Regions from separate parts of the Paenibacillus sp. NPDC058177 genome, predicted to be linked through region 2. Evidence: riboswitches for the same ligand, from Rfam matches in the RefSeq annotation. Region 2 holds a riboswitch; each other region holds the start of a gene.

Region 1 (2,198 bases), on a different contig from region 2:
TTTTCACAATCGGCTGTGGAGCCATGGATAGCCGCGGAAGCAGGGACAGCAAAGATTTCTATTCGTGTCAGCTTATGATGTTGTTCTATGTCCACTTTGAATCCTCCCCGAAGCAGTAGCCCATTTAATAACTATAGCCGCCGTCATCACAACACGATACGCCAAAGTACACCCGCGTCAGGCTCTTCGGATCCAGAAGTTCTGGATGTGTACCAAAATAATAGTTGTTCATTTCCTTTTAGCTAATGATGTGATCGTAATCCGAATCATACGCCGCACCGCTTTCTTTTGTAAAAAGAGAAAATCTTTCATAGTAACGTCTATCCGCGGAATTTCAGCAACCAAGGGAGAGAAAGGGGACTAAAAGCATGTTTATTGCCCGTTATGAGGCCTCTATCTTCCTCAAGCACCGCTTTTCATATTTACACGGAAAACGGGCGAAAACCTTGAAATTCCATCCTTTGGAGAAAAAGAATTCTGTTCTGCCTAAAATTTTCGATAATCGTGACAAAAACGTGAAAATAGGAGAAATAGAGAGATTGAACATCAAGAAAGCGCTACCTGATATGAAAAGGGTTTTCTTTATGCATTATTTTGGCATCCTTGACGTTTTACAAGAATTCCTGCGCGAGAGTATGATTACATCTGTTTCAACCACAACCGAATAGTTGATCCGCTTAATTTCCGTCAAGGAAAGCGGGGGAACCAACAATCGGCAGCCGATGTGAGAGTCGGAGCCGGTTATGGGGTGAATCCTGTATGGATGCGTCAAATGTGCATCTGTACGGGTAGGGCGACTCTCACCGCCCGAATCCGACAGCTAACCTCGTAAGCGTATGTAGAGAGGATGAGTGCAATGTGACCGTTAGCGAGCCACAGAGGTAATCCTTTGTGGTTTTTTGCTGTGCTTTTATAAGCAAAACGCTTGTAAGGCAGCGTCTGGTGACGTGACACAGCCACAGATGGCTGTGCCCGAAAATGACGATAGGTCATGATCCTTTCGGAGATTTTCGTTGCCTCCTTGTTGTTGTACTAGAGCAGGAGGAGATAAGAGATATGGCGGATCAGATAGAATATGTGCTGGTATGCGCACCGACAAAAGCCGGAGAGCATTTTATCAAGATTTTAAAATTTAGAGGCATCCCGGTAGCAGGGTTGACGAACAATCAGGAGGAGAAGGAGCGTTTAGAGGAACTGGGAGTTGAGAACACTATTCTTGTAGATACCCGTCACCAGAAAACGTGGTTTCGTCCATCTTTTCCAGTAAGCCGTGTCTATCTGTTCGAGAGCAGCTTTACGCTGTGCTGCCGTTACATCCAGATGTGCCGGGCCTGGACCACACAGCCCATCTTTGTCATCACATCCTCCTTGAATCCCAGATTGGTCTATAAAAGACTGGGTGCAAGTTATGTCATCTATTCCCATAGCGGGGATGCCGTTTTTTTGGCGGATAAATCATCCCGTGATCAGGGATAAACAAAGGGGCTGGAAACAATGCTGGACCTGTATATGATTGCTGCGCTGGCCGTTACGTACGGCTTATTCTATGGATTTGTACAATGGTGTTCGGGTGTAGTCCGGGATGCAGGGGGGCATGAGCGGTGATTGTGATTATTGCTGTGACTGTGCTGCTGTTCATCTATCTGGTCTATGCGCTGATTCACCCGGAGAAATTTTAGCTACATCTAACGCGAGGAATGGGAACAGAAATAGAAGTCTTGCTAAGGAGGGACATTCATGGGCACTCTGCAAATGGTCGTAGTTATCTTAATCCTGCTGCTTCTGGTGAAGCCAGTGGGCACCTATGTGTATCATGTATTTTCGGGTGAGCCGAATCGCACAGACCGATGGTTTGGTCGTACAGAGAATGGCATCTACCGCCTGATAGGGCTGAAGCAGCGTGAAGGGATGTCCTGGAAGAAATACGCGCTAAGCTTCATTTTAACGAATATCGTGCTGGTAGCCTTTAGTTATATCATTCTGCGAGTGCAGCGGGGACTGCCGCTTAATCCAAATGGGATTTCTGATATGGAGCAGACGCTCACGTTCAACACGGTAATCAGTTTTATGACAAATACGAATCTTCAGCATTACAGCGGAGAGACTGGTTTGTCCTATTTCTCGCAAATGGCTGTGATTACGATGATGATGTTCACCTCTGCTGCCAGCGGCTTCTCCGTGGCGATAGCGTTTGTCAG
Region 2 (2,198 bases):
CGTGAAATGCGGCTACCAGTAGTGCAGACATCACACCGAGGAAAATAATCCCGTTCGAGAAACCGAGCCGGTCTCCACGAACCATGAACGCATGCGGCATGTATTTGTCTTTGGCAAACATACAGGCGAGCAGCGGGAACGCTGAGTAAGCGGTATTGGCTGCCAGGAACAGAATGACAGCGGTAATCCCTTGAATGAAGAAATACAGCACGCCGCGTCCAAAGGTGGATTCAGTGATCTGGGATACGACGGTAGCTTTCTCGTCGGGCACAATGCCATACCAGTAAGCCAGGACGGTTATACCTGTGAACATAATCCCTAGAATGAGGCCCATGGCCATTAGGGTTTTTGCCGCGTTTTTCTCAGCAGGCGCTTTAAAGTTCGGAATAGCATTGGATACAGCCTCAACCCCGGTCAAAGCCGAACAGCCAGAGCTAAAGGCCTTCAGGAGCAGGAACAAGCTAACATTGGATACGGCAGTCCCGATCTCGGGAACATGGGCATGCGCACCGCCCGTAGCATATTTTATAACCCCTGAAATAATCAAGACAAAAATGGAAATAACAAACAGGTATACAGGAACAGCAATGAAAGATGCGGATTCTGTTACACCGCGTAGATTAAGTATCGTTAGGATGATAATTACGGTAACTGCAATAAGAACGGTATGACCATGCAAGCTTGGAAAAGCCGATGTGATCGCATCTGTCCCTGCTGACGCACTTACGGCAACCGTCAAAATGTAATCCACGAGCAAAGAGCCCCCAGCCAAAAGCCCGGTCGGAACGCCTAGATTGTTCTTAGCTACGATATAAGCACCGCCGCCTTGTGGATAAGCAAAGATCGTCTGCCGGTATGATAAAATCAGAATCGCCAGCAGTCCCAATACGGCAAGTGCAATTGGCAGTGAGTACCAGATCGCAGTGAACCCCGCGGCGACCAGTACAATCAGGATTTGTTCCGTTCCGTAGGCCACAGACGAGAGCGCATCTGAAGACAGAACAGCCAGTGCTTTCACCTTGGATAACTTTTCATGATCGAGTTCGTTGGATTTCATCGGACGCCCGATCAAAAGTCGTTTTACTTTGCTTACCATTGTAGAAACAGTTCCTCTCTTTGTGAGTTGAATCGGTCATACCGTGCGCCGTTTTCACGGGTGGATTTCATAAATGCAGGCACAAAAACAAGCATACGGAAATGATCCGCATGCCTGGGGCATGGTCATTATCCCACTTTTGCTTACGAGGTTAGCTGGCGGATTCGGGCTGTGGTAGCCCTACGGTTCGGCCGTATAGGCCGCTTCCGATTCACCCCTTTGGCATCGTTATGCCAAGATTGGTTCCCCCGTTTTTCCTAGGAAAATTCAGCGCATATTCAACTTCTCACAAGGTCTAATATTAGTCTACAAAGTGCATCCAGTAAAGCGGTGAAAAAAATGAAAAAAGAATGAAAAAACATTCAAAACCCGCAAATTTTATATCGGGAACTGTCCGCTCTTTCATTCTCTTCTATTATCCCTTCGGCCCGTGTTTTTATAACATTTTGACGTTATTTGTGACGAATCAGCAGGGAATATTTTTTGGTTGTACTTGCTTATGCTTCTTCTGTTTCCTGCTCCAGCGGCTTACGGCCGAACCAGAGCAAAACCGTGATCAAGGCAAAGGCGATTAGCGCCATAAAAGGAATCGTGATAAAACCAAAATAATTCAAATAATCTTTGTTGCAAGGAACTCCCACTGTGCAGGGAATAATCTTGCTAAGCGCGGGAATTTTCTGTTCTGCGTAATGATACAGTGAAATGCTTCCCCCGATAATGCTCAGTGGCAGCACATAAGGAATAATGCGCTTGTCTCCCCGGTACGTGGCAATGCCTAGCAGAAATAGCTGGGGATACATAAAAATGCGCTGGAACCAGCAGAGCTTACAGGGCTCATACTTTAGAACCTCACTTAGATAAAGGCTGCCTGCCACGGCCACTACTGACACAAACCAGGCCAGATAAAGAGCGTTACGGCGGCAAAATAGGGAGAATTTACTCATTTCACTTGGCCTCCGCCGCTTTGGCTGCAGTATTCACTTCCGCCGAAATAGCGTCAAAGTTAAACGGCTCTGCGGATTTCACGCCATTAATGAAGATGGTTGGCGTATTATTAACCCCTGCGTCAGAAGCTGTCTTGATGTCACGCTGCAATTCGTCA
Region 3 (2,198 bases), on a different contig from region 2:
GCAGGTTCGCCGAAAATCTTCACGGAGCCGGAGTCTGGTGTAGCCAGTCCGGTGATCAGGCGTAATAGGGTAGACTTGCCTGCACCATTAGGACCGAGCAGTCCAGTGATACTGCCTTGGGGAATATGAAAGCTTACGTCGTCCAAAATTGTTTTTTTCCTCGTGCGGAGCGTCAGGTTCTGACATTGCACGGCTGCCTTGAGTTCCGGCAGTGATGAAATATCTTTATTCGTACGCATCAAGATTCCTCCTTATCAAATTGCAGCATCTGTTCTGCTGACAGCCCCAGGCTGGCGCCCGCAGCTTTAAATTGCCGCACGGCCTCCAGGATCATTTCCTTGCGAGCCTCCCCGATGACATCCTGTTCCCTCGTAACAAAGGTACCCTGTCCACGATAGGTGACAATCAGGCTCATTCGCTCCAGCTCCTGATAAGTTCTTGCAGCTGTAGTGGGATTCACGCCTCGGTCGGCTGCCAAATCCCTCACGGATGGCAGACGCGAGCCAAGCGGGATGATACCGGTAACAATCCGGCCCCGGATGGCTTCGACGAATTGTTCATAGATGGGACGCGAGGGATTGATCTGAAATTGCTGCGGCAGCAGCTCCAAAGATTCTTCCATGTCTTCCCCCTAGTAGGAATAATGTGTATGGGTATAGGTCATACACTTGTTGTGTGTAGTGTATCATTCCTCACCATACAATTTCAAGGTTAAAAGTTCTATATATTCATGAAACCGTGAAAAACGATGCAATTACAGGAAAGTCACGGAAAAGGAATGAGAACAGGGTCTCCTGTGTTCCCGGTCACTCTTTAAGACATTATTTTATCCAAATATACTTAATAGTGTCTTTGTGATGTCAGGACAGAACGTATATAATTTGAATGCAATTAGATATAAGCCGAATTTCAATTGAAAACGGGGGAACCATAAGAAGTGAAAGGTGCATATAGACGTAAGTTTGGGCGCCGATCTTCAGGGGTGAATTTCGTTCCGGGAACGAATAGGGCACTGCAGCTGCCCGAATCCGTCAGCTAACCTCGTAGGCTTCAGAACACTGCAGGAACCAAGGGGAGAGGCATTGGTGATCCAGTGCTTTTTTTGTTTGGCATTCTAATGATATACAACGTCAATTTATTATAGTGAGAGGTGAGGATTTGGTTTCGCCATTCCCCAGGTTGAACCGTTTCACAATATTGAAACTTTCCCCGCCCCAGACGCTGGTACTCGGTTTTGCGGCGATCATTTTGATTGGTACGCTGCTGCTGATGCTTCCGGTTGCCAGTCGGACGGGACATTCATTGAACTTTATAGATGCGCTATTTACAGCAACTTCTGCTACCTGTGTTACGGGGCTGGTAGTTGTGGACACCGGCACGTATTTTTCCCTTTTTGGGCAGACCGTCATTATGATCCTGATTCAGGTTGGCGGCCTGGGCTTCATGACGATGGCAACACTCTTTGCTCTGGTGTTAAAGCGGAAAATATCGCTGCGCGACCGGCTTATTCTGCAGGAGGCCATGAACCAGAACTCGATGGAAGGCATTGTACGGCTCATCCGTCGGGTGCTGATCTATTCACTCATGATCGAGGGGAGTGCGGCACTGCTGCTGTCGATACGCTGGGCGTTTGATATGCCGCTCGGCAAGGCGATTTACTTTGGACTGTTCCATTCCATTTCCATGTTCAACAATGCAGGTTTTGACCTGTTCGGCCATTACCGCAGCCTGATGGGATATGTCAATGATCCTGTAGTGAATCTGATTGTCATGTTCCTGATTGTCACCGGTGGGCTTGGGTTTATCGTAATTGCCGATATCGTCGATTACCGGCGCAAGCGCAGGTTGTCGCTGCACAGCAAGGTGGTATTATCCACAACCGCAGCGCTGATTCTGGCAGGCACGCTCGTGATTTTTGTATTTGAATTTACGAATCCGCGGAGCATGGGCTCCCTGAACATCGGCGGGAAAATACTGGCTGCATTCTTCCAGTCGGTCACACCGCGTACGGCCGGGGCTAATACGCTGGATATTTCCGGGCTGCGTCAGGCCACGCAATTTTTTATCGTGATTCTAATGTTTATCGGTGCTTCTCCCGGTTCTACCGGGGGTGGGATCAAAACAACGACCTTTACGCTCATGATCGGCGCTGTAATCTCCATGCTGCGTGGGCGTGAGGATATAGTATTCTTCCGTTA
Region 4 (2,198 bases), 1.0 Mb from region 2:
CCTGCGAATTTCGTTTCATCATCATCACCTCTCCTGTTCTCTCCATCATACCTGTGACGCCCCTCAATTGCACGTCTCTCCTGATAGTACGAATTTTCGTACCGGGTACGAATAAAGTGCGTACTGTGCAGCGCCGTTATTTTACCCAATAATAGAATGGAAACCAACAAACGAATAAAGGAGAACAACCTATCATGTCAACTCTTACTCTACAAAATCAGCGGGTCGTTATTATAGGAGGAAGCTCCGGGATTGGATTGGCAACAGCCAAACAAGCGGTGGAACAAGGTGCATCCGTCGTTCTGGCAGGTCGGTCCTTGGACAAACTGGAACTAGCAAAGGAAAGACTGGGCGAAGACTCCGTAGAAATATATACTTTGGACAACAAGGATGAGGAACAGCTGAAATCCTTTTTCGAGCAAATTGGGCCATTCGATCATCTGTTCACGCCTGGCGCCAGCTATGTCAGAGGGCCGATTACGTCAAGTGCGGAGGTTGCCCGCAGCTGCTTTGACGCTAAATTCTGGCCGCAATACAATGCTGTAAAATATGCTGCCCCGCAGATGCGCCCCAATGGCTCGGTCGTACTGATGTCTGGTGCCTTTGGGCAAAGACCGCTCACAGATGGCGCTTCCTACGCTGCCTGCAATGGAGCCATCGAAAGTCTAGGTAAAGCGCTGGCGGTGGAGCTGGCTCCTATTCGGGTCAATGTCATTTCCCCGGGAACGATTCACACAGAATTTAACTGGGAAGGCGCCGAACAAGCGGTTCGGGACGAATCCTATAACGCCTATGCCAAAATCAACCTGCTCGGCCGGATCGGCACAGCCGCAGAAGCCGCACATACTGTTGTATACCTGATGACGAACGGATATACCACCGGCAGCACCCTGTTCCCGGACGGCGGCTATATTTTACGCTAATCTCTTAGCATACTCTAAAAACAAAAGGTGCCCCGGACAGCCAGAAAGCTGGCTAATTCGGGACACCTTCTATGTATTTTCTGAATTATTTCTGTCCAGTCATGGCCAGATAGCTTGTCTCACTCACGACACGGCGTGCGGTAACATAACGATCAGCATAATACGATTCCGACAATTTACTGATGCGAACGCCCTTGCTGCTGGAGGAATGAGCGAACTCACCATCACCGATATAAATACCTGCATGAGAAATTCCGTTACCAAGGGTATTGAAAAATACTAAATCTCCGACACGAAGATCTTCTTTAGCGACAGCTGTACCCGCTTTAGCTTGGGACTGCGAGGTGCGCGGAAGATCTCCCGCATTGAACTTGTTGAATATGTATAGAATAAATCCGGAACAGTCAAAACCCGCTGTTGTTGTGCCTCCCCATACGTAAGGAGTACCAAGGAGTTGGTTCACTTCATTGTCGATCTTAGCGTTAACGTCACTGGCAAATGCGGCTGGTGCTGCAGTTAATAGAATAGCGGCTCCAAGTACAGAAACAATAAACTTCTTCAGACCGTGATTCTCCCTTCAAATGCCTACGGAGTTAGCTGAGGGTTCGGTTAAAGGTTTCCCTATATTCCCTTGCTTTCAGGAATAATTCACCCAGATGTGGTTCCCCCGTTTTCAACGATTGAAATTCGGCAACATTGATTAATATTTTGTAACTATTTGTATAGTAGTATAGATGTCCCCCTCCTGTCAATGCCATTTGATAGATTCACAACTTTATTTGCTCTTACATTCTTTCTACATATTCATAGATTATACTGCTATTTATCGCTTATTTTTCAGGGGATCGACCCTGCTTTTTCTAGCAATTCTTCCTCTATCAGTCCCGCATGTGTACATGAATATGCAGATGAAAAACTGGTAACATTCTTGTAATCACTGCGGATATATCAGCTATTTTGTCACAACTATTTTCATTTCCAGAATCTTATAGGCAGCTATCTCTAGTGTAGGTTATATTTTCGGAATAGCAAAAAGACGCTACAAACACCAAAGAATTGGAGTAGTAGCGTCTTTTATTGGCACATATAATCAATAACAGAAAGTTAGAAATCTTAAATCGCTTTTACAGAGAGTTCGTTCTTTAAAATCGACATTACCAAGGCAGTTGCTTATCTTGGTGATAGAAACCACCTGTTGGACCATCGGCTGGCAGTGTAGCAAACTTAATACTGGTCAGACTTCCTTCTCTTTCATCCAAGGAGGCTTTCTCTCCT

The links. A riboswitch is a leader RNA that binds a small molecule or an ion and turns the genes downstream of it on or off. The one in region 2 is predicted to bind cyclic di-AMP.
Region 1: it holds a riboswitch for cyclic di-AMP, as region 2 does, so the genes downstream of both, ACFVU8_RS24080 (hypothetical protein) here and ACFVU8_RS04250 (APC family permease) in region 2, are expected to answer to the same signal.
Region 3: it holds a riboswitch for cyclic di-AMP, as region 2 does, so the genes downstream of both, ACFVU8_RS22690 (TrkH family potassium uptake protein) here and ACFVU8_RS04250 (APC family permease) in region 2, are expected to answer to the same signal.
Region 4: it holds a riboswitch for cyclic di-AMP, as region 2 does, so the genes downstream of both, ACFVU8_RS09110 (C40 family peptidase) here and ACFVU8_RS04250 (APC family permease) in region 2, are expected to answer to the same signal.

What each region holds. Positions count from the first base shown of each region.
Region 1 covers NZ_JBHVVB010000007.1:116,312-118,509, reverse strand. Annotated here, with positions in the region: gene ACFVU8_RS24090 (hypothetical protein) at 1-95, opposite strand, end outside; gene ACFVU8_RS24085 (hypothetical protein) at 369-668, shown strand; cyclic di-AMP (ydaO/yuaA leader) riboswitch at 665-851, shown strand; gene ACFVU8_RS24080 (hypothetical protein) at 1,057-1,476, shown strand; gene kdpF (K(+)-transporting ATPase subunit F) at 1,602-1,679, shown strand; gene kdpA (potassium-transporting ATPase subunit KdpA) at 1,738-2,198, shown strand, end outside.
Region 2 covers NZ_JBHVVB010000001.1:898,894-901,091, reverse strand. Annotated here, with positions in the region: gene ACFVU8_RS04250 (APC family permease) at 1-1,096, opposite strand, end outside; cyclic di-AMP (ydaO/yuaA leader) riboswitch at 1,222-1,379, opposite strand; gene ACFVU8_RS04245 (disulfide oxidoreductase) at 1,594-2,040, opposite strand; gene ACFVU8_RS04240 (DsbA family protein) at 2,042-2,198, opposite strand, start outside.
Region 3 covers NZ_JBHVVB010000006.1:263,714-265,911, reverse strand. Annotated here, with positions in the region: gene ACFVU8_RS22700 (ABC transporter ATP-binding protein) at 1-239, opposite strand, end outside; gene ACFVU8_RS22695 (GntR family transcriptional regulator) at 239-622, opposite strand; cyclic di-AMP (ydaO/yuaA leader) riboswitch at 891-1,066, shown strand; gene ACFVU8_RS22690 (TrkH family potassium uptake protein) at 1,159-2,198, shown strand, end outside.
Region 4 covers NZ_JBHVVB010000001.1:1,920,171-1,922,368, forward strand. Annotated here, with positions in the region: gene ACFVU8_RS09100 (winged helix-turn-helix transcriptional regulator) at 1-22, opposite strand, end outside; gene ACFVU8_RS09105 (SDR family oxidoreductase) at 195-923, shown strand; gene ACFVU8_RS09110 (C40 family peptidase) at 1,009-1,485, opposite strand; cyclic di-AMP (ydaO/yuaA leader) riboswitch at 1,490-1,626, opposite strand; gene ACFVU8_RS09115 (SDR family oxidoreductase) at 2,078-2,198, opposite strand, start outside.